Regions from separate parts of the Ruegeria sp. CH6 genome, predicted to be linked through region 3. Evidence: riboswitches for the same ligand, from Rfam matches in the RefSeq annotation. Region 3 holds a riboswitch; each other region holds the start of a gene.

Region 1 (7,293 bases), on a different contig from region 3:
GGTCGCGCGGTCTTCGCTGTCGCAGATATCACAGATATCTGTGGTGCCCACATTGCCGCAATTCAGGCATTCACGCGCAGTGACGGCCACTTGCTGCATGGCGTCCGAGAGGGGGGTGAGCAGAAGGGCGCGCTTGCGGATCAGATGCAGGACTGCACGACGGGCCGAGCGTGGCCCAAGGCCTGGCAGTTTAGCCATCAGGTCGATCAGATTGTCGATGTCGCTGTTCGAGCTCATGGCTTGCGCTCCTGCAAAAGGGCCGGGCAGGGGTGCCCGGCCTTTGGGTCGTCAGGAGTGTCTATCAGAACGGCAGCTTGATGTCTGCGGGCAAACCCATGCTTTCGGTTAGCTTGCTCATTTCTTCCTGCGAACGTTCGGTCGCTTTGGATTGAGCGTCCTTGATCGCAGCCAGGATCAGATCCTCGACTACTTCCTTGTCGTCGCCGTTAAAGATGGACGGGTCGATGTCCAGACCTTTCAGCTCACCCTTGGCCGAAGCGGTCGCTTTCACCAGGCCGGCGCCGGATTCGCCAACAACCATGATGTTGTTTAGCTCTTCCTGCATTTCGGTCATCTTGGTCTGCAGATCCTGCGCGGATTTCATCATCTTGGCCATGTCGCCCAGACCGCCAAGGCCGCCGAGTCCTTTGAGCATCGGTAATCTCCTGTAAATCGGTTTGACGCTTAAATACGGATGCCGACTGAGCGACACAAGAGGCCAGCGCGCCTCCCACCCATTGTTAAGGCCTTTTGCAGGACAATGGCCCTGCTACTTGCGAATAGCAGGTCCGGGCTTCAGTCTTCCTCGAACGGGTCCCATTCGTCTTCGACTTCGGGCAACGCCTCGGTTTCGACCTGAGCTGCACGTTGTTCGGGGGTTTCGATCTTGGTGATCTTCGCCTTGGGAAACTGTGCAAGGACCGCCTGAACCAGGGGGTGCGCCTCTGCCTCTGTTTTCAGAGCCAGTTCTGCCGCATCCCTCAGTTCGGCGATTGTCGGCGCCTCTCCGTCGGATACAATGGAAACAGCCCAGCGATTACCGGTCCAGCGTTGCAGAGACGATCCTAGCCTGGCGGCAAGATCGGCAGGTGCTTGCGATGCTGGCGTGAATTCTATTCGGCCGGGTTGGTAGGATACCAGCCGAACCCCATTTTCCACCTCGACCAGCAATTTGACATCCCGGTTCGACCGGATCAGTTCGACCACATGCTCGAAGCTCGGATAGCGCGCCAGCGCTGCCTGAACATCCTGCGCCAACGCGGCTGAAGGCGCGCCGCCGTTGCCACGCGGTGGCGATGCATAGGCAGGTGTCGCGGGGGTGTGTGCTTGCGCAACCGGGGCACCATTGCTAGGCACCGGTACGCCACCACCCGGCCCACCAACTGGCGGTGGAGGAGCATCCTGCAGCCGTTTAATCAGTTCTTCGGGGCTTGGCAGGTCGGCAACATGGGTCAGACGGATGACAGCCATCTCCGCTGCCATCATCGCATTGGGCGCGGCGGCAACTTCCTCGAGCGCTTTCAACAGCATTTGCCACATGCGCGTCAGCACCCGCATCGGCAGGGCTTCGGCCATTTGCTGGCCACGTGCGCGTTCGTCTGGCGAAACGGTTGGGTCTTCGGCCGCGTCCGGTGTGATTTTAACGACGGAAACCCAATGAGTAATTTCGGCCAGATCCCTCAGTACCGCCAGCGGATCAGCCCCTTCGGCATATTGGGCACCAAGCTCAGTCAGTGCACTTGCCGCATCGCCGCGCAAGATCATGTCAATCAGATCAAGAACCCGTCCCCGATCCGCAAGGCCCAGCATTGCGCGAACCTGATCCGCACTGGTTTCGCCAGCGCCGTGCGAAATCGCCTGATCCAGCAGTGACGTCGCATCGCGCGCGGAACCTTCTGCAGCGCGGGTGATCAAAGCCAGCGCATCTTCGGCGATCTGAGCGTTCTCTGACCCGGCAATTTTTTTCAGCAGGCCAATCATGTCTTCTGGCTCGATACGCCTCAGATCGAAGCGCTGACACCGGGAAAGAACGGTGACCGGGACCTTGCGAATTTCGGTCGTCGCAAAGATGAACTTTACGTGCTCGGGTGGTTCCTCGAGCGTCTTGAGCAGCGCGTTGAATGCACTGGTCGAAAGCATGTGAACTTCGTCGATGATGTAAATCTTGTAGCGGGCACTGGCGGCGCGGTAGCGCACGCTGTCGATGATTTCCCGGATATCATTGACGCCGGTCCGACTTGCGGCGTCCATTTCCATCACGTCGACGTGGCGGCCTTCCATGATCGCAACGCAGTGTTCGCATTTCCCGCAAGGTTCAGTCGTTGGTCCGCCATTACCATCGGGGCCAATGCAGTTCATGCCCTTTGCAATGATCCGAGCGGTGGTCGTTTTGCCCGTTCCGCGAATGCCGGTCATGATAAAGGCCTGCGCGATCCGGTCGGCCTCGAACGCGTTTTTCAGCGTGCGCACCATGGCATCCTGGCCGACGAGATCAGCAAAGGTTTCTGGGCGGTATTTTCGGGCTAGGACCTGATAGGCGGGGCTGGGTGTGTCGGTCATGTCTGCTCTGGCGGATTCGTATCAAGGATGCAGCGTAGTTGTCCCCGCGGCTTACGTCCACAGCGCACAGGCACGAATTTCGTTTGGGAATACCAGCCGATGCGCATAAGCTGGCCGGACCGATTTCGAAAAACTGAGTTCTGTTGCATGCCATTTCTTAGGAGGAGTAATTTGTGTCTCAGCTGGTGATCTATGCTCTGCAGGTTGGAAATGGCACGCTCGCGCTGACGTCGATACCCGGCAAAGACGGCGACTATTCCGGCGATTTGGATCTGATAGCGAACTGGAAGCCAGGTCTTGTCATTTCGATGACAACTGAGGCCGAGATGGTGCAGCTCGGCGCAGGTGATTTCGGCAGCGATATTCAAAGCCGGGCTAGTCGATGGGCGCATTTGCCGGTGACCGATTTCGGTGCGCCGTCACCAGAAATCAATGAGCTGTGGACCGAGACCAGCGCAGCAGCTCGACATGCACTCTCGGGCGGAGGACGGGTACTGGTTCATTGTCGCGGTGGCTGCGGACGGTCGGGGATGATTGTGCTTCGTCTGATGATCGAATGCGGTGAAAGACCCGAAAACGCACTCCAGAGGTTACGCAAGGTGCGGCCATGTGCAGTTGAAACTGATGATCAGCTAAACTGGGCGACATCGGCAGCTCAGCCGCAGCTCGAGCACTGAATCATGCAGCCGCGTGCTGGCTGATATCGACATTTTGCCTTGGGACGAGCGCATTGGCCTCAAGTAGCGCATATGGTGGACTGGATAGAATGCTGGAAGGCAAAGCGGTATTTGCTGAGCCAAACATCATGTCTGCATATTCATCCAGCGCGTTGGTCTCGACGGACGTATCTGAACCGCAAAAAAACCTGATCTGATCAGGTCCCGCGCGAAAGCGGGCGGTGCAACCATCCGGGCAGTGGGTCAGCTCGCTGCTGCCTTCGATTTCGAATTCTCGCGTTGCTATTGGTCCAGCTGTTGTCATGGCCTGCGCCATAGCACGGGCCATCCTGGCCAGCGCGGGGCAGGTTTTGCCTGTCCGTTGGCAAACTGTAGCCGTAAATTCGTGTGTCTCGTTCTTCCAGATCATGTTGCGCCCTCCGCGCGTGAGACGGGGGCTTGGTACAGGCTGGACTACGCAATGCGGTCAGACCCTGCCCGGACACCCCGCCCGAGTTTCGGTTTCAGTTCCGATGGCAGGTCTCCTGACTTGCGGGTCATCGCTTCGCCGACCTTCCCAGCCAATTGGCCAGTGGCATTTCGGCATTGCTCTCCGCCTACAGTTGCGGGGGCAGTCGCGGCATAGGTCCATTCCAACGTTTCGGGCAGGACCGCACCGTGTTCCCTTTTCATCCCGTACCAGTCCGATACGAGAACCATCGCCTAACCGCTAATGCTTGTGGTCGGCTTGAGTCAAGCTGCATTCCGCCGCGTTCAGTACGCTTCAGAGAACGTTGGCGGGCAGAAACCTCGGCAGGTTGCGCAATACATCCGAATTTCGACGCGCGCGGGCCAGTTGCCATCCGCCCTGAAGCATAATGAACAGTGTATCGGCGGTTTCCTGAGGATGATCGACGCCAAAGCGTTCGGCATGCCCGCGGACCTGCGCAATCCAGCTTTCGTACAGGCGGTATGCGTGATCCCTGAAAAGTTGGTTCTCCGGCCCCTCGAACAGGGTGGCGGATATAGGGCAGGTCTCCCAGCGACCGGATTTGTCAAAGAGCTTTGCGATCTTGTGGCACAGGGTTTCAATACCATCGCGAAAGTCGCGTGCGTCTTTGAAAGAGACCGCAATCAGTTCCAGCATTCCGTCTGACGCCCAGCTTGCCGCAGCAAGGGCCAGATCGGACTTTCCCTTTGGAAAATGATGGTAAAGCGAGCCTTTGGGGGCCTGCGCCTCTGCCAGCAATTCGGACAACCCAACGCCGTTGTACCCCGAGCGCTGGAACAGCTCGGCGGCGGTCTGGATCAGGCGATCTCGGGTTGGTAGCGGACGTTTGGTCATCTTTCATCGATATTGACAGCACTAGACCAAATGGTCCAGATGGAATCATTAGACTGATTGGTCCAGACTTGGTTGGAGGATGCAATGTTGGACAGCCAGCAGAATGCGCTCATCGAGGATTTTCAGTTTCCGGCTGGTTCAGCGACGCTGTCTGCCCGTCTGTTCCTGCCTGCGACCGAGCCTGATACAGTTGTGGTTCTGAACAGCGCCACCGGCGTGCCACGCGATTACTACAGGCATTTTGCACAGTGGCTGGCTGCCGAGCAGGGTATTGCCTGCCTTACATACGACTACCGCGATTTTGGCCATTCCCTTTCGGGGCGCTTGCAGGACAGCGACGTGACCATGGCCGATTGGGCTCTTGTCGATATGCCAGCGGCCCGTGCTGAGATGCGCAGAAGATTTCCGGATGCCAAGCTCTGGGTGATTGGTCATTCGGTTGGCGGGATGTTGGGTCCGGTCCAGCCGGAAATCGAACAGATTGACCGGATGATTTGTGTCTGCTCGGGACTGGTGACCGTATCCGATCATCCCTGGCCATATCGTGCATTGGCTATGTTGTTCTGGTATGGTCACGCTCCCCTGATCGTGCGCCTGAAGGGATATCTGCCGGGTAAGTTGGTTGGGTTTGGAGCTGACCTGCCACCAAAAGTGTACTGGCAGTGGCGAAAGTGGTGTACCGCGCCTCAAAGCTATTTGCCCGAGACCGGAGTTACACTGCCTGAAGCGGATTGGTCGCGTTCGGATGCGCCCGTCGACGTTCTTACATTTGAGGATGATGAGATGGTGCCGCCGGATGCAGTTTGGCGACTTGCAGATGCCTACGGGCCTGCTGCCAGACGTCACCTGTTGAAGCCCGGCGATTTTGGCCTCAAGGGTGTGGGGCACATCGGGGCGTTTGCCCGTCGCAACTCTGCGGTTTGGCCCCGGTTGATCGCGTGAAATAGGGCACCGCATGGCGGTGCCCTTTCCTTCAGAACCGTTTGCGTGATTTCTTATCCTGCATCACGGATCGCACCATTTTCCCAAAGGCTTTGTCACGTGCGCGCGACTGCGCGATTGTTTCAGAGTTACGCCGATCCTCGCGTCGCAGCTTCCTCCATCGCTCTAGACGCGCCGGGTCGAGCTCGCCGGCGCTGATGGCTTCCTGGATCGCGCAACCTGGTTCGGTTTCGTGGCTGCAATCCGCAAAGCGACAGGTTTCGGCAAGTTCGACGATATCCGAGAATACTTCATCGACCCCTTCTTGAGCATCCAGCAGACGCAGGGCGCGCATACCGGGGGTGTCGATCAGCCAACCGCCGTTACGCATCTGGTGCAGCTCGCGCGAGGTCGTCGTGTGTCGTCCACGGGCATCATCTTCACGTATCTCCGCGGTAGCTTCGTTTGCGCCAGTCATAGCGTTAGTCAGTGTGGTTTTACCTACACCTGATGAGCCGATCAGAGCCGCAGTTTGCCCTTTTGGACACCAATTCAGGACCTGTCGCACGTCATCGTCATCATGGGCATTCACTGGCACAACCGTCAGAAAGAGTGCCAGTGATTCTGCGCGTGAAACATAGTCTTTCGGATCATCGCACGTGTCTGCCTTGGTCAGCACGATCACTGGATAACAACCAGCCTGATGTGCAAGTGCCAAGTATCGTTCCAGCCGAGGCAGGTTAAAGTCTGCGTTACAGGAACTGACGATGAACAGAACGTCGACGTTGGCCGCAATCAACTGGATTCCAGCACTGGTGCCTGCGGCCCGGCGTTTTAGCAGGCTGCGCCTGTCCAGCAGTCGTTGGATACGCATGTGTTCATCGACCAAAACCCAATCACCGACAGCAAAATCACCAGTAGATTGGTTGTTACTTAGCAATGTTGCTTCGCCGTCAGGATGCATTCCGATCAGACGGTCACGGTGAACTGCGCTCACGCGATAGGGAGTGTATGTTGGATCAGCCGCATATTGCGCGGCAAAGTGAGAGGACCATCCGAGGTCCGACAGTGTAAGGGACATTGATCTGCCTGTGTTCAGAAACAGCAAGCCGCACAGATGGCGCACGCGCATCCGTGGGTGATGTGTTCAGGCAGTCGGAAGTGTCCGCTAGATCAGCGCCGCACTGCCTGAGGGATTTGTACTACAATCATCAAAGCCCTCCTTTGGCTGCGGATTGATCGCCGAATTGGCGGTAAGTGAGAGGCTGGACATCGACCCAAGCGGGACTCGTTGTGGCTGCTTCCTTCCGGACCTGACCAGGTTGGCGAGGCGCTCGCCCGCGCCAACCTCTCGAAGCCCGATATAGGGATTTGGCAGTGCAATGACAACCCATCACAGGCTTAGTCTGATCCTGAGAAATCCATCAGGGTCTTGATCGAGAATTTGCGGTTCGTATTCTGCCAGTTCTTGTAGATAATCCGCGGCGCCCGTCCCGGTTCTGAGGACCGCCAGCGATCCCGGCTGGCCGATGAACGAAAACGGGCGTTGTGCCTTCTCCAGCGGATCAGCGGGTAATTTGCCGGACACATAGTCACGCAAGATATCCTGTAATCGCAATGGAGGAAGCTTGATGGCCTTCACGTGCTCGGGAAACGGAAAATGCCCACCTCCGCTGGCTCTGTAGTTGTTGAGCGCTACGATAAATTCTTGATCCTGCTCCACCGGACTGCCGCGATGACGCAAGTTGCAGATTCGCGAATTCGTAGTATTGATCAATTGACCACCTGCGCTGAAGCGGGCGGGTTGCGACA
Region 2 (7,293 bases), on a different contig from region 3:
TCGGATAGATGAGTCATGTTCAGGCCATAGCTGCCAGGAGCCGGGCCATAGACGCGCGCCGCTGGAACCTGCCCCGCATAGGGGTTCCAGTCGGGCGCTTCGTCACGTTCGCACAAAGCGCGAACCGCCTGACCGTAAAGTGCCGAGAGGGTTGGAAACACGTCCCGGAACAGGCCCGAAACACGCAGAGTGACATCCAAACGCGGGCGGCTGAGGTCGGTAATCGGCAGCACCTCGATGCCGGAAACCCGCTCGGATCCCTTGTCCCAAACCGGTTTCACGCCCAGCAGGTGCAGGGCCATGGCGAATTCCTCGCCAGCAGTCCGCATGGTGGCAGAACCCCACAGGTCGACGATCAACCCCTTGGGATAATCGCCTTCTTCCTGCAGATGCCGGCGCACCAGTTCCTCGGCCAGTTTCACGCCTTGGGTGTATGCGGCACGGGTCGGAACCGAACGCGGGTCAGTTGTGTATAGGTTCCGCCCAGTGGGCAGCACATCCGAGCGTCCGCGATAGGGTGAGCCCGACGGTCCGGCCTCGATTCGTTTCCCGGCCAGTGCGTCGATCAGGGCGCTGCGTTCGGCATGGGCCGAAGGCGCAGGGTCGAAATTGCCCGTCACCTCAGGCACCCGGCCAAAGATGTGCAAACCGTCGCCAAACTGGCTTTCCTTGATGTCGCAGACAAATCGGTCGATGCGGGTGATTGCCTCGGCGGTGCAGGTGGCCTGATCCAGACCAAGGTCGCGTTCGAGCCCGATGGCCTGAGCCTCGTCGCGGATATCTTCCTGCAAGCGGTCTCGGCGTTTAGGGTCAAGCCCGTCTGCGTTCGAGAACTCATCCAGCAGCGATTCAAGCCGAACCATCCGATCCGGCGTGCCGCTTTCCTTCATTGGGGGCGGGATATGGCCCAGCGTGACCGCCCCGATGCGGCGCTTGGCCTGCGCGGCCTCGCCGGGGTCATTGACGATGAAGGGATAGATCACCGGAAGATCGCGGATCAGAACTTCTGGCCAGCACTCGTCGGAAAGGGCGACCGACTTGCCTGGCAGCCATTCCAGCGTGCCGTGTGCGCCGATATGGATCAGCGCATCGGCACCAAGGCTTTTGCGTAGCCACAGATAGAACGCGACGTAGCTGTGGCGCGGGGTGCGCGACAGGTCATGGTAGTCGTCATCGCGCAATTCAGGCGTGCCGCGTTCAGGCTGAAGCGCGACCAGCGCTTTGCCCCGGCGCACGGCAGTGAAGTGAAACGCGCCATCGGTGAATACCGGGTCATCTTCAGGGTTGCCCCAGACGGTTTTCAGATCTGAACGTAATCGCTCTGGCAATTGGGCAAGCGCGGTTCGGTAATCCTGCAGCGGCCACGATATGCGGGCGTCCAGCAGAGTTTCGGCAATCGGCTCTGCGGGTGCAGTGTCATAGCCTTCACCCTGCAAATCGGACAACATCGCCTCGGCCGAGGCCAGTGCATCAAGGCCCACCGCATGGGCCATCTGCCAGTCCTTACCGGGATATGTGGACAGCACCAGAGCAGGCACCTGATCTGCTTTGGGACGGTCGTTCAGATTTAGCCAACCGGTCACACGGTCGATGATTGCTTCGATCCGTTCAGGTTCAGCCCGGTGGGCAAAGCGAGAATACTCAAGGTGCGGGTCGCGTTTGCCGGGCTCTTTGAAAGAAGCGATACCTGCCGAGATGCGCCCATCCACTTCGGGCAAAACCACATGCATGGCGAGGTCGGCGGGCGAAAGGCCGCGTTCCGCCTCAGCCCATGCTTTGCGGCGCGAGGTCGCCAGAGCAACCTGAAACACTGGCACATTAGCAGCGTCCAAGGGGGATGTCCCCGACGTGCCTTTGCCCGAGAACGAGGTAGCATTGATGATTGCGGATGGGTTCAGGGCAACAACCTGTTCGCGCAGCCAATCGGCGGCTGCGGGCGCTTTCAAAGATGGCGCGAACAGCCCAATCGCGTCCAGACCACGGTCTCGTAGGCTGCGGATCAAAGCTGCGACCGGCGCGGTGTCCGCCGAGGTCAGATAGGCCCGATAGAAGCTCACTAGGATGCGTTTCGCGTCGCCCGAGAAGGCCTTGTCTACCGGGATAACGCCACGATCGGGGCACCAAGCTCCGGATTCTGGCAGGGTTTTTGCACCCATCACCGGCCCGGCATAAAGCCCCGCGGCCAGAGCCATCTGAGCCAAGGCAGCTTGCGCGGCCACTTCTCCACCGGTGTCACAGAGATGCGCGAGCCGTCTCAGGGTTGAGACGGGCAGGGTGGAATAGTCATCCAGCCGCGTATCCTCGCGCCCGTCGGCAGGCAGAACCGCCAGCGCGATACCTTTGGTCTGTGCCAAAGCCAAAACCTGCTGCAGACCGTAGGACCAGTAGGGCACACCACCGATCAGGCGGATCAGAATACCCTTGGCCCCCTCAAGTGTCTGTTCGACATAGGTGTCGACGGACAGAGGGTGCTTCAACGCCGTCAGATTGGCCAGCCGCATCGACGGCATACGCCCTTCGGCCCCGCCACCGCGATGCCAGCCCGCCGCAAAAGCGCCAAGGTCGCTGTCCGAAAAGGACAGCACCACCAGATCCGCTGGGCTCTGGCCCAGATCGGTTGGGGTTTCAGTTTCTTCTAACCCGTGGCTTTCGCGGAAGACGACATGCATGGCTTACTCGGCAGCCTCAGCTACACCTACGAGGATATCACGGATCGCAGCCTCTTTGATGTCGTCATGCTCGGCGATCACCACCAAACGCGAGCGGCGTTCCTCGCCGGGTTCCCATGGGCGGTCGTATTGGTGACGGACGCGGGCACCAACAGCCTGAACCAGCAGACGCATCGGTTTGCCCTGAACGGCGGCATAGCCTTTGACGCGCAGGATGTTCAGCTCAGTCGCCAGGCGTTCGATTTTGGCAACCAGATCGGTTGGGTCGGTCTGTTCCGGCAACTCGACGATGATGCTTTCGAAATCGTCATGCTCGTGATCGTGGTGTCCGTCGTGATGGCTTGGGCGGGCGTCCATGTCATCCTCGGCAGCGGCTTCGAGGCCCAGAACAACGCGCACGTCTACGGCGCCTTCGGCGACTTCTACCACAGGCAGCGGGCGAGGGGCCTCGGCTGCGATGATCTCTTTGGCCTTGGCAACACCCTCGGGACCGGCCAGATCGGGCTTGGTCAGCAGGATGATATCGGCGCAGGAGATCTGGTCTTCGAACACCTCGGACAGAGGCGTTTCGTGGTCGATCGAGTCATCGGCCAGGCGCTGGGCGTCCACGGCTTCGACATTCGGAGCGAAGCGCCCGGCGGCGACGGCCTCGGCATCGGCCAGAGCGATCACGCCGTCAACGGTGATCTTGGAACGGATATCCGGCCAGTCGAATGCCTTCAGCAGCGGCTTGGGCAGCGCGAGTCCGGAGGTTTCAATCAGGATGTGATCGGGGCGCGGTTCCAGCGCCATCAGCGCTTCGATAGTTGGGATGAAATCATCGGCCACGGTGCAGCAGATGCAGCCATTTGCCAGTTCCATGATGTTTTCCGCCGGGCAATCGGGAATTGCGCAGGATTTCAGGATGTCGCCATCGACGCCAACGTCACCGAATTCATTGACAACAACGGCCAGACGTTTGCCCTGCGGGTTCTGCATCAGGTGCTTGACCAGTGTGGTTTTGCCCGAGCCCAGAAAGCCAGTGATTACAGTAACGGGAAGTTTTTCGAGGTTGCTCATTTCAGGGCTCCAATCGGGGGAATGCGGGCCGCACAGTTTTTGCGGAAATGTTCAGGGCGCTCACGCCATTTCACAAGGCCGTCTTCGGTGGCGAGATATTTGGTGACGCCTTCGACGATGGTCTCGACGTGGTCGGTTTCGTTGAGGTTCTCATACACAAAGGTCCAGCGGGATGGTCCGCCACGCAGTACGATCGAACACCCCTGATCGCAGTTCGAAAGGCATTCAACGGCCTTAAGATCAATGCCATCTGGCAGCTCGGCCTCGGTCAGCGCTTTATGCAATAATGTGCCGGGGCGCTGGTCATCTTCCTCGACAGGAAGGCCACGCCGGCAGGTGGTGCAGACCAGCAGTTCAACTGGTATCGTCTCGGTCACGTCTCTCATCCCCCCTTCACGGTTTTCGGGGGACGGGGTATGCGCGGGCCTTGGCCCGACACCGGAACACCCCGTCCGGTCTGGTCTTCGGGCGTTGGCAGGTCTCCCGGCTTGCGGATGTCAGAGGTATCCTCTGGCAGGTGTCCTGCCTTCCCGGCCTGCAGGCCAGTGGCTTTGGGCACCTTCTCCGGTCACGGTCGCGGGGGCGGCTGCATTTGACGGCATTCCATACCGCTGATGCATTCCCTTTTCATCTGCTTGCACAGACACCAACGAAAGGGACATGCGGCAAGCAAAGGGGCGTTGTCAAGCGAATGGAGGCGCTCTCAGATCACCGGGATGGAAAAGCGACTTGCAGTGGTCAGTCAGCGGCATCCGCTTTGATCCGTTCTTGCAACCAGGTCTCAAAGAGGCGGGCAGAGGCCGTCGGGCGGGGCGCGCCATCTGAGCGGATCAGGTAATGGGACTGAGCAAAGGGAATCGGTGGTCCGGCGATCTGCAAGGGCGCACCCTGCGCAATCGCATTCCGGGCAAAGCGTTCAAGGATTGTGGCGTAGCCTGCCCCCGCCATCACAAGTTGCAACGCGGTGACCGTTGTATCCGCCGAATATTGAGACTGAAGTTCAGGCTGGTGAATGCCATGCGCTTCAAAGTATCGCGCCCAGTTGTCTTCATATCCAAGGATATGGATCAGAGGACTTTCACGGAACTCTGTCTTGCTAGGCGCTGCAGTGCCGGATCTGCAAACCGGAACAAGGAATTCATCCGAAAGTTTCTCTGACCTGAGCCCCGGCCAGTCGCCATAGCCCAGCCGAATATCGATATCCACATCGCTGGAACCCATGGTGTCATTCCAGATGTGAGTCACCAATCGCACAGGGATGTCGGGATGTTGGCTGGTGAATTCAGGTAGTTCGGCAGCCAGCCAATAAGTCATGGTTGAAATTGCCGCACGAACGGTCAGCGTCTGCTGAGAAGCTGGGCCAAACAAACTGTTGGTCGAAAGGGTTATGTTAGACAGAGCGCGCCGAACGGTCAAAGCATAGGACTGGCCAAGCTCGGTCAATTCCAGTCGTCTTGCCTGTCGAGTGAAAAGAGGTTGGCCCAACTCGGCTTCCAATGAACGGATATGCAGGGATACTGCGGTTTGTGTCAGACCCAGCTCTTGCGCGGTAGCAGTGAAATTCAGATGGCGAGCGGCAGCTTCGAAACTACGCAGCCAGGAAGGGTTTGGTAGACGATCCATTTATCACCAAAAATTTTTGCCCATAAGCTCGATTATTATTCGTTTCATTTGCGGGTTATCAAGGTGAATACTCCGCGTGAAAACGGTTCGGGCATAGCCCATAGGGAGGATTCGCAATGAAGGTTGGATTTATCGGTCTTGGGAATGTGGGAGGTAAGCTCTCGGGTTCGTTGCTGCGCAACGGAGTTGATTTGACAGTTCATGATCTGAACACGGATCTGGTTGCTGAATTTGTTGCGCAGGGTGCCAAGGCTGCTGAAGGTCCGGCGCAACTGATGCGGGATTGTGATGCGGTTATCACCTGCTTGCCATCCCCTGCGGCATCGGATGCCGTGATGCAGGAAATGCTGCCAGAGGTTGGTCCGGGCAAGATCTGGATGGAGATGTCCACCACTGATGAGGCCGAGGTGAAACGGTTGGGTGCCATGGTGATCGAACGCGGTGGCGCCGCAGTAGATTGCCCTGTTTCCGGGGGATGCCATCGCGCTGCTACTGGCAATATTTCGATTTTTGCCGGATGTGATCGCGCAACATTTGAACGGATTTTGCCCTTTCTGACGACCATGGGGCGCCGCATTCTGCATACCGGTGAGCTGGGATCTGCTTCGGTTCTGAAAGTGCTGACCAACTATCTGGCTACCGCCAACCTGATCACCTGTGCCGAAGCCCTGGTCACTGCCAAGGCTGCAGGGATGGATCTGAATACGACCTATGAAGCGATCAAGATCTCATCGGGTACCTCATTTGTGCATGAAACCGAAAGTCAGGTCATCCTGAATGGATCTCGCGATATCTCGTTTACAATGGATCTTGTGAAAAAGGATATCGGGCTGTTTCAGGAGGTCGCAGATCGTGCCGGGGTGCCGTTGGAGATGAACCCGGTGATGATCAAGATTTTCGAGGACGGAATTGCCCGGTATGGTGACCGCGAGCTGTCGCCCAATATCATCAGGCGACTGGAAGATGCCACCGGACTGGATATTCGTGCACCGGGTTTCCCGACCGAAATGCTGGATGATGAGCCGGAAGAACCGGGGTACGAGGTGATCCCTCAGGGGCGCTAGAGCGCATAGATCAACATAGGTCTGGGCGCTTCGGCCTTGCGATTTAGTGATCGGATGATAGTCGAGAGGGTTCTACCAATAAGCCGGGTTTTTGAACGCTTCGGCGCACTGTGATGGCCCTTTCAAAGGCGCAAGGTCCTGATCCGAAAGAGACTGTGCCAGCCACCCGTGGGGATATTGAAGCTTCATGGGGGGCTGGGCCTGCTGCTCGGTAATCTGTTCAAAACCAACTTTGGAATAGTAGTTCGGATCGCCATAGGTGATCACCACATCAACGCCGCGCCCGCGCAGATCGCTCAGCCCGAACGTCAGGAGCTTTTGTCCAACGCCTTTCCCTTGCTGGTCTGTTGCAACGGCCACAGGGGACAACATGAATACGGTGCGGTCATCCTGCTCATACTCGAGGCGGGTAAAAATTATGCACCCAGTAAGAGTGCCACCATTTGTGGCAGTGAAGACAGACATGTCACCAGGGTTGGTCTTTGCCAGAATGTCTTTCACCAGCCCTGCGATCAGTTGACCTTCCTCATCACCTTCGGAGGCTGCGAAAACAGCTCCGAAAAACTCGATAATTTCGTCGTGTCTGCCACTGGTATGGCGGGAGCAGTCCATGTCGCACCTCAATTCTGACGGTCAGTGGTTCAGCCGGAACCCTTGGTCATTTAGCTGGGTATTTCACCCATATGACTCGACATGGTAAAGGTGAAAGATTATTTAGAACAAATATAGAACATTTGGTGTCAGGTATGCTCAGAGGGGTGCAAAAACGTGTTGCTTCGCTATGGTTTTTCCGGTTGTCCAGCGACCGGGTTCTCAGGGCGAATCCGGTTCAGGGGCCGTTCGCCCTTACCCTCAAGCAGAACAATGCCAACCGCATA
Region 3 (7,293 bases):
CTGTACCTTTGGTGTGCGTGGCACCTGCAAGGTTAAGAAGGCCGCTGGAGAGGCTCCCACGGTTCACAATTGCGGTTCTCAGAAGCCGATATCAAGGCGGGTAACTTTCTGACCAGTTGTTCGAACCCTATCAGCAAGGTCGAAGTTGAGGTTTCTCTGACTGGTATCATGTTCGAAACCGCAGTTTGGCTGACACCAGCTGCGGTTTCGATGCGTTGACTATGTCCGCCGCAGAACGCGGGCCAGATCGGGCCGCCGGAAGTCCGGCCCTTTCAGTACTTTGCCGTCCTCGCGGAGTACGGGCCGTCCATCGGCTCCGAGTTTGGACATGTTTGAGGCATGAACCTCATCCATCGCTTCCTGCTTGAAGCCGTGCAGGCCAAACTCGAGAAACGTTCCGTCAAGCACGTATTGAATGTCGCAAAGCGCATCCAGAACTTCAATCAGATCACCAGCCTCGACTGCAGTACGCAGCTCGGCCACTTCCTCTTCGAGGATCGCGAGCCGCATCTGCGCGCGCTCATTGGGAATCGACGGGGCGTCAACGACCGGTACGTCGAACGCCTCGTGCCATTCCTTGACGATTGCTAACGTGTCTTTCGGCATCAGAAGTCCCAATCCTCGTCTTCAGTGGCGACAGCCTTGCCAATGACATAAGACGAGCCTGAGCCCGAAAAGAAGTCGTGGTTTTCACTGTCGGGGCTAAGTGCCGCCAGAATGGCCGGGTTCACTTCGGAGACTTCGGGCGGGAACAGGGCTTCGAAACCCAGGTTCTGCAACGCCTTGTTGGCATTGTAATGCAGGAACACTTTCACATCCTCGGTCAGGCCGATCTCGTCATACAGCTCTTCGGTGTACTGGTTTTCGATGCCGTAGAGTTCGAACATCAGACCAAAGCCATAGTCCTTCAGTTCCTGCTGTTCCGTCTCGGACAGCTTCTCATACCCGCGCTGGAACTTATACCCGATGTAATAACCATGAACCGCCTCATCCCGGATAATCAGCCGGATCAGGTCGGCGGTGTTGGTCAGCTTGGCGCGACTAGACCAATACATTGGAAGGTAGAAGCCGGAATAGAACAGGAAGCTTTCCAGAAACACCGACGCGATCTTGCGTTTCAAAGGATCGTTTCCGGGCGCGTAGGTGTTCAGGATTGCCTCGGCCTTGGCCCGCAGATGCGGGTTTTCTTCGGACCAGCGGAAGGCCTCGTCGATCTCCTTGGTCGAACACAATGTTGAGAAGATCGAGGAATAGCTGCGCGCATGCACCGCCTCCATGAAGGCGATGTTGGTCAGCACGGCCTCTTCGTGGGGCGTCACGGCATCTGGCATCAAGGCAGGGGCGCCGACCGTGTTCTGGATCGTGTCCAGCAGGGTCAGACCGGTGAAGACGCGGATGGTCAGCTGCTTTTCGTGGTCCGTCAGCGTCGCCCAGCTTTGGATATCGTTGGACAGCGGCACCTTTTCCGGCAGCCAGAAATTGACCGTCAGGCGGTTCCAGACTTCAAGGTCCTTGTCATCCTCCAGCCGGTTCCAATTGATGGCGCGGGGGATTTTGGTTTGGATCATATCTTTCATATCGTTTCCCCTTACAGCGAGCAGGATACGCAGCCCTGCACCTCGGTCCCTTCAAGGGCCTCCTGGCGCAGACGCACGTAGTAGATGGTTTTGATGCCCTTCTTCCACGCGTAGATCTGGGCGCGGTTGATATCGCGGGTCGTGGCCTCGGACGGGAAGAACAGCGTCAGCGACAGGCCCTGATCCACATGTTCGGTGGCCGCCGCGTAGGTGTCGATCAGCGCCTCTGGGCCGATCTCATAGGCATCGCGGTAGTATTCGAGGTTGTCGTTATCCATGAAAGCCGCTGGATAATAGACACGGCCGATCTTGCCCTCTTTGCGGATTTCGATCTTGGACACGATCGGGTGGATCGACGAGGTCGAGTTGTTGATATAGCTGATCGACCCGGTTGGCGGTACGGCCTGAAGGTTGCGGTTATACAGCCCGTGTTTCATCGCGTCCGCCTTCAGCGCCGCCCAATCGTCACGCGTGGGCAGAGTCATTCCATCGAACAGAGCCTTCACCCGATCACTTTCGGGCAGCCAGTCACGGGTTGTATATTTGTCAAAGAATGCGCCTGAGGCATAGCCAGAGTCTTCGAACCCTTTGAACGACGTCTTGCGTTCCTGCGCCAGTTCGCAGGAGGTGCGGATCGCGTGATAGGCCGTGGCCGCGAAGTACACCGATGTGAACTCAACACCTTCGGCCGAGCCATAGTGGATATGTTCCCGCGCCAGAAATCCGTGCAGGTTCATCTGGCCCAGACCGATCGCGTGGCTTTCATCGTTGCCCCGACGCACCGACGGCACCGAGTCGATTGCCGACATTTCGGACACCGCCGTCAGCGCGCGGATCGCAGCGCCAACAGTGCGTCCCAGATCGCCGCCATCCATTGTCTTGGCAATGTTCAGCGAGCCGAGGTTGCAGGAGATATCCGTGCCCAGATGCGAATAGCTGAGGTCATCGTTGAATTCGGATGCTTCATTGACCTGCAAAATCTCGGAACACAGGTTCGACATGTTGATCCTGCCCGCGATGGGGTTCATCCGGTTCACCGTGTCTTCGAACATCACGTATGGATAACCGGATTCGAACTGAATCTCGGCAATGGTCTGGAAGAATTCCCGCGCGTTGACTTTGGATTTACGGATTCGCTTGTCATCGACCATCTCGTGATACTTCTCGGTCACCGAGATTTCCGAGAGCGGCACGCCATAGACCTTTTCCACGTCATGGGGCGAGAACAGGTACATATCGGCGTTCTTCTTCGCCAGTTCGAAAGTGATGTCAGGGATCACCACGCCAAGGCTCAGCGTCTTGATGCGGATTTTCTCGTCCGCGTTTTCGCGCTTGGTGTCGAGGAACCGCATGATGTCCGGGTGGTGCGCGTTCAGATAGACTGCACCCGCGCCTTGCCGCGCACCCAGTTGGTTGGCGTAGGAGAAGCTGTCTTCCAGCAGTTTCATTACCGGGATCACGCCGGAGGACTGGTTCTCAATTCCTTTGATCGGTGCGCCGTGCTCGCGGATGTTGGTCAGCAGCAGCGCCACACCTCCGCCGCGCTTGGACAGTTGCAGGGCCGAGTTGATGCCGCGCCCGATGCTCTCCATGTTGTCTTCCAACCGCAGTAGGAAGCACGAGATCAACTCACCGCGTGAAGCTTTGCCTGCGTTCAGGAAGGTCGGCGTGGCAGGCTGGAACCGGCCATCGAGGATTTCCTCCATGAAGGACATCGCCAGCGCCTCATCCCCACGCGCCAGTGCCAGCGCGGTCATGACAACGCGATCCTCATAGCGCTCAAGATAGCGCTGTCCGTCGCGGGTTTTCAGCGTATACGAGGTATAATACTTGAACGCGCCCAGAAAGGTCGGGAAACGGAACTTCTTGGCATAAGCCGCATCCCAGATCTTGCGCATGAAGTTCTTGGAATACTGGTCCAGCACGGCCTCTTCATAGTAGCCTTCGGACACCAGGTATCCCAGCTTTTCATCCAACGAATGGAAGAACACGGTGTTCTGGTTCACGTTCTGAAGGAAGTATTGCCGAGCGGCCATGCGGTCAGCGTCAAAGCGGATCTTCCCCTCACCATCATAGAGGTTCAGCATCGCGTTCAGCGCGTGATAGTCCTGCTCGTTTATGCTGCTGTCGAGCATTGGTGTCTCCCTAGTTTTTCCAGCCCGGCGCGGACGCGGGCGATGTCGGTCTCTGTTCCGGCCAGCTCAAACGTGTAGAGCAGCGGTACGTTGCATTTCTGGGCGATAATGCGACCGGCCAAAGCGTAGGTCGCACCGAAATTGCGGTTGCCTGTGCCGATCACCCCAACGATCCCGGCGCGTCTGTCCGGTTCGTTCAGAAACCGGATCACCTGTTTCGGAACCGCCCCACGTCCTTCGCCATCGGCATAGGTGGGGCTGATCAGCACATAGGCGTGTCCGGGGTCAGGCAGCGGGTCCATTCCATTCGGAATGCGGAAAGAGGTCAGGCCCAGCCGCGAAACAAAGCGGTGGGTGTTTCCGGATTTCGATGAGAAGTAGACCAGCGCCGGGATCGGCGCTGCCATGGATCAGGCCAGTTGGGCGATCATGTCGGGGCGGAAGCCCGACCAGTGGTCACTGCCGGCCACAACGACTGGTGCCTGGCGATAACCCAGCTCGGTCACATGGGTCATGGCGCTGTCGTCCTGCGTCAGGTCCACGACATCATAATTGATGCCTTTTGCATCCAACGCTCGGGTGGTCGCGGTGCATTGTACGCAGGCGGGTTTGGAATATACGGTAATGCTCATTTATCCTCTGTCCTTTTAATCAAAGCCGAGGACGCCATGGGCAAACAGGCCCGTCAAACGCCCCCGAACCCTCCGTTCGTGGTTATCATTCGAGCTTGCGGCAGGTCTCCTGGCTCGCGGATCATCGTTCGGTCTGGCCTTCCCAAAAGCGTGCTTTCAGTGGCGTGTTCAGCCGAACTCTCCGCTCACAGTTGCGGGGGCAGCGCCGGTTTTTCACCGGTTTCCCTCTTAGCTTTCGACAGGAATCGAAAGAACCGAAGCAACACTATATTGGGTTTCACCAGGGCAAGTTGTCAATATATAGAGTGAAGTGTAGCGAACTTCTTTGTCCGCTCGTGCAGGTTCTGGCAAAATACCAGCGATCAGCCAGCACGTACTCTTGTCGAATCAACTTTGCTTGTGTTTTTTCGCCGTGATGGTTCCTTGAGGTGATTGCCGCAAGGATAAAAGGGAATTCGGTGCGGACGTTTGTCCAAATCCGAAACTGCCCCCGCAACTGTAAGCGGTGAGCAACCCGTCAGAGCCACTGGATCGCCCAAGATCCGGGAAGGGACGGCAAGCTTTGATCCGCAAGTCAGGAGACCTGCCATCATCAGGATGTAACCAACCGGGCGGAGGGCCCGAGGAGGATGAGATGATGGATATCTTCGGGCCAGTGCATTGTGCCGACCTGCCTCCTGTTTCGGGGCAGAGATGGACGCATTTATCTATTTGATTTCGGCAAATTACGTCAGCCAATCCCGGTTCCGCCACCTTGCAAACGCTCTGATTGAGGCCGCGCCTACAGAAGCCCGTGCTGTCAGGTTGGAGGCATCCGGTGATGGGCTTTGGCATGCTCTAGATGATCTCACGGAGCAGGGAGCCAAGCGCATCGAGTTGCGTCCAATTGGTTTGCCGTTTTCCCAGAGCCTCGAAAACTGGTTGCCAAATGCGGCAGCAAGCTGGTTGCACAGGCGGGCAAAAACCGCACCTGAGCTGTTCTTCGCCAAACCGCTGCAAATGGATTCAGACGTCATTCGGGCTGCCGCAAATGCAGATGTTCTGCTGAAACCGATTAGGCCGAAACCTTCCGGTGAGCTCGGCAAAGGGTGGGACAGCCCTCCTGCCTTTCGCCACCATCTATTCGTCTGTGCAGGCCCGCGATGTCACCTGAAAGACGCCCCCAATCTGGTGGATGCGCTTAAAAAAGAACTCGGCCATGCAGGTAAAAGCTCTGAATGTCTGGTGACCACAACCGGCTGCCTGTTTCCCTGCAATGCGGGGCCAGTGATCGTCCACTATCCACACGGCGATTGGTATCGCGTGGAGAACCTAGACGACATCCGGACCTTTGTTTCTCAGGCGCTTTGCGCTGGAACCACTCCTCGATCACTGCTTATTCATCAAATAGGAGATACACATGAACCTGCATAAATTCATCGTGCCGCTTGGATTTGTCGCGGCTACAGCCCAGGCCGATCCGGTCACCGTACAAAGCTGCGGGATCGATTACACCTTCGACAAGGCGCCAACGCGGGCGATTACCCTGAACCAGCAAGCGACCGAAGTGATGCTGGCGCTTGGGCTTGAAGGTTCGATGGTTGGTACCGCTTATCTGGACGATGAAATGCCAGCCCAGTGGAAAGCGGCGTTTGAGTCCGTCCCGGTCCTGGCCGAGAAATACCCGGCCGCAGAGGTGGTGCTGGCCAATGAGCCGGATTTTCTGTTCGCGGGTTTTGGGTCCGCATTTTCCGAAGACAACCTTGGATCAGCGCAGAAATGGCATGATCTGGCTATCGGTACCTACCTGGTTGACGCATCCTGCAAGGAAGCGCATCCGAAGGATGTACCTTTGACCATCGAGCCGATCCTGAACGACATCGAAAAGATCGGGCAGATTTTTGATGTTGAAGATCGCGCGGGCAAGCTGATCGCTGAGACCCGTGCGCGTATCGAGGCGGTTCAGACTGACCCGGAAGGGGCTGGCCGTACGGCGTTTATCTACGACAGTGGCGATGAGACACCTTACTCGATCGGTTGCTGCGGAGGGCCTGCTTTGGTCGCAAGAACCGCCGGGCTGAAAAGCATCAGTGACGATGTCGAAGGCACTTGGGTCGATCTGGCATGGGAACGCGTGGTCGAGGCTGACCCCGATGTGATCCTGTTGATCGAAGCGGGCTGGTCTTCGGCGGGCGAAAAGCGTGCCTACATGGAAAGCGATCCGGTTTTGTCCGAGTTGACTGCTGTTAAAGAGGGTCGCTTCGTCACTGTTCCGTTCTCTGAAACCCTTCTCGGGATGCGTTTTGCCGATGGTGTTGAGAACCTGAACGCCCAACTGGCGGAACTCGAGTAAATGCAATCCCGGTTCCTTGTCCTGTTTCCCACGGCGATGGTCGTAATGGTGCTTGTCGCCATTGCGGGCATTCTGTGGGGGACAGCCGACATAAGCTGGTCGGATCGTGTAGCCATTCTGATGCGCAATGAGGATGCCCCGCGGGGGCTGTCCCTGATTGTGTGGCAGTGGCGCATCCCGCGCGTATTGGCAGTCGGACTGATCGGGGCCGGGCTCGCCCTTGCCGGGGCGTTGATGCAAACAGCCCTGCGAAACCCGATGGCGGACCCATACCTGATGGGTCTGTCATCCGGTGCCTCTGCGGCAGCGGTCGCGGCGATCATCTGGTTGCCGTCCGAAGTGACCGAAACCGTCGGTGTCCCCCTGATCGCGTTTTCAGGTGCAGCGCTGGCGTTTCTGATGACGCTTGGACTGTCTCAGCAACGTGGGCGTCAGCTTGATCCGCTGATTGTTATTCTGGCGGGCGTCGCTGTCTCGTTGATGTTCCAGTCGGTGACGGCCTTTTTCCTCTATATTGGGGATCCACATGTTACCCGTAACGCCTTGGGTTGGCTCATGGGCACAGCGGCGGGCACAGAGTGGCGAGAGTTGCCCTTGCTCGCGCTGGCACTTGTGGT

The links. A riboswitch is a leader RNA that binds a small molecule or an ion and turns the genes downstream of it on or off. The one in region 3 is predicted to bind cobalamin.
Region 1: it holds a riboswitch for cobalamin, as region 3 does, so the genes downstream of both, ACR0CW_RS21370 (hypothetical protein) here and ACR0CW_RS10800 ((2Fe-2S) ferredoxin domain-containing protein) in region 3, are expected to answer to the same signal.
Region 2: it holds a riboswitch for cobalamin, as region 3 does, so the genes downstream of both, ACR0CW_RS04595 (DUF1636 family protein) here and ACR0CW_RS10800 ((2Fe-2S) ferredoxin domain-containing protein) in region 3, are expected to answer to the same signal.

Annotation. Positions count from the first base shown of each region.
Region 1 covers NZ_JBQFQS010000019.1:6,912-14,204, forward strand. The annotation lists gene recR (recombination mediator RecR) at 1-237, opposite strand, end outside; gene ACR0CW_RS21355 (YbaB/EbfC family nucleoid-associated protein) at 302-655, opposite strand; gene ACR0CW_RS21360 (DNA polymerase III subunit gamma/tau) at 796-2,559, opposite strand; gene ACR0CW_RS21365 (protein-tyrosine phosphatase family protein) at 2,733-3,236, shown strand; gene ACR0CW_RS21370 (hypothetical protein) at 3,238-3,645, opposite strand; cobalamin riboswitch at 3,734-3,951, opposite strand; gene ACR0CW_RS21375 (TetR/AcrR family transcriptional regulator) at 4,000-4,560, opposite strand; gene ACR0CW_RS21380 (alpha/beta hydrolase family protein) at 4,645-5,502, shown strand; gene rsgA (ribosome small subunit-dependent GTPase A) at 5,534-6,562, opposite strand; RNA gene ffs (signal recognition particle sRNA small type) at 6,737-6,835, opposite strand; gene ACR0CW_RS21395 (bifunctional 2',3'-cyclic-nucleotide 2'-phosphodiesterase/3'-nucleotidase) at 6,875-7,293, opposite strand, start outside.
Region 2 covers NZ_JBQFQS010000002.1:63,131-70,423, forward strand. The annotation lists gene cobN (cobaltochelatase subunit CobN) at 1-2,669, opposite strand, end outside; gene cobW (cobalamin biosynthesis protein CobW) at 2,673-3,728, opposite strand; gene ACR0CW_RS04595 (DUF1636 family protein) at 3,725-4,114, opposite strand; cobalamin riboswitch at 4,185-4,394, opposite strand; gene ACR0CW_RS04600 (LysR substrate-binding domain-containing protein) at 4,467-5,351, opposite strand; gene ACR0CW_RS04605 (NAD(P)-dependent oxidoreductase) at 5,468-6,415, shown strand; gene ACR0CW_RS04610 (GNAT family N-acetyltransferase) at 6,488-7,027, opposite strand; gene ACR0CW_RS04615 (Y-family DNA polymerase) at 7,162-7,293, shown strand, end outside.
Region 3 covers NZ_JBQFQS010000003.1:440,277-447,569, forward strand. The annotation lists gene ACR0CW_RS10770 (hypothetical protein) at 70-219, shown strand; gene ACR0CW_RS10775 (pyrophosphohydrolase domain-containing protein) at 220-606, opposite strand; gene nrdF (class 1b ribonucleoside-diphosphate reductase subunit beta) at 606-1,577, opposite strand; gene nrdE (class 1b ribonucleoside-diphosphate reductase subunit alpha) at 1,589-3,712, opposite strand; gene nrdI (class Ib ribonucleoside-diphosphate reductase assembly flavoprotein NrdI) at 3,694-4,107, opposite strand; gene nrdH (glutaredoxin-like protein NrdH) at 4,123-4,344, opposite strand; cobalamin riboswitch at 4,427-4,618, opposite strand; cobalamin riboswitch at 4,744-4,949, shown strand; gene ACR0CW_RS10800 ((2Fe-2S) ferredoxin domain-containing protein) at 5,038-5,757, shown strand; gene ACR0CW_RS10805 (ABC transporter substrate-binding protein) at 5,744-6,676, shown strand; gene ACR0CW_RS10810 (FecCD family ABC transporter permease) at 6,677-7,293, shown strand, end outside.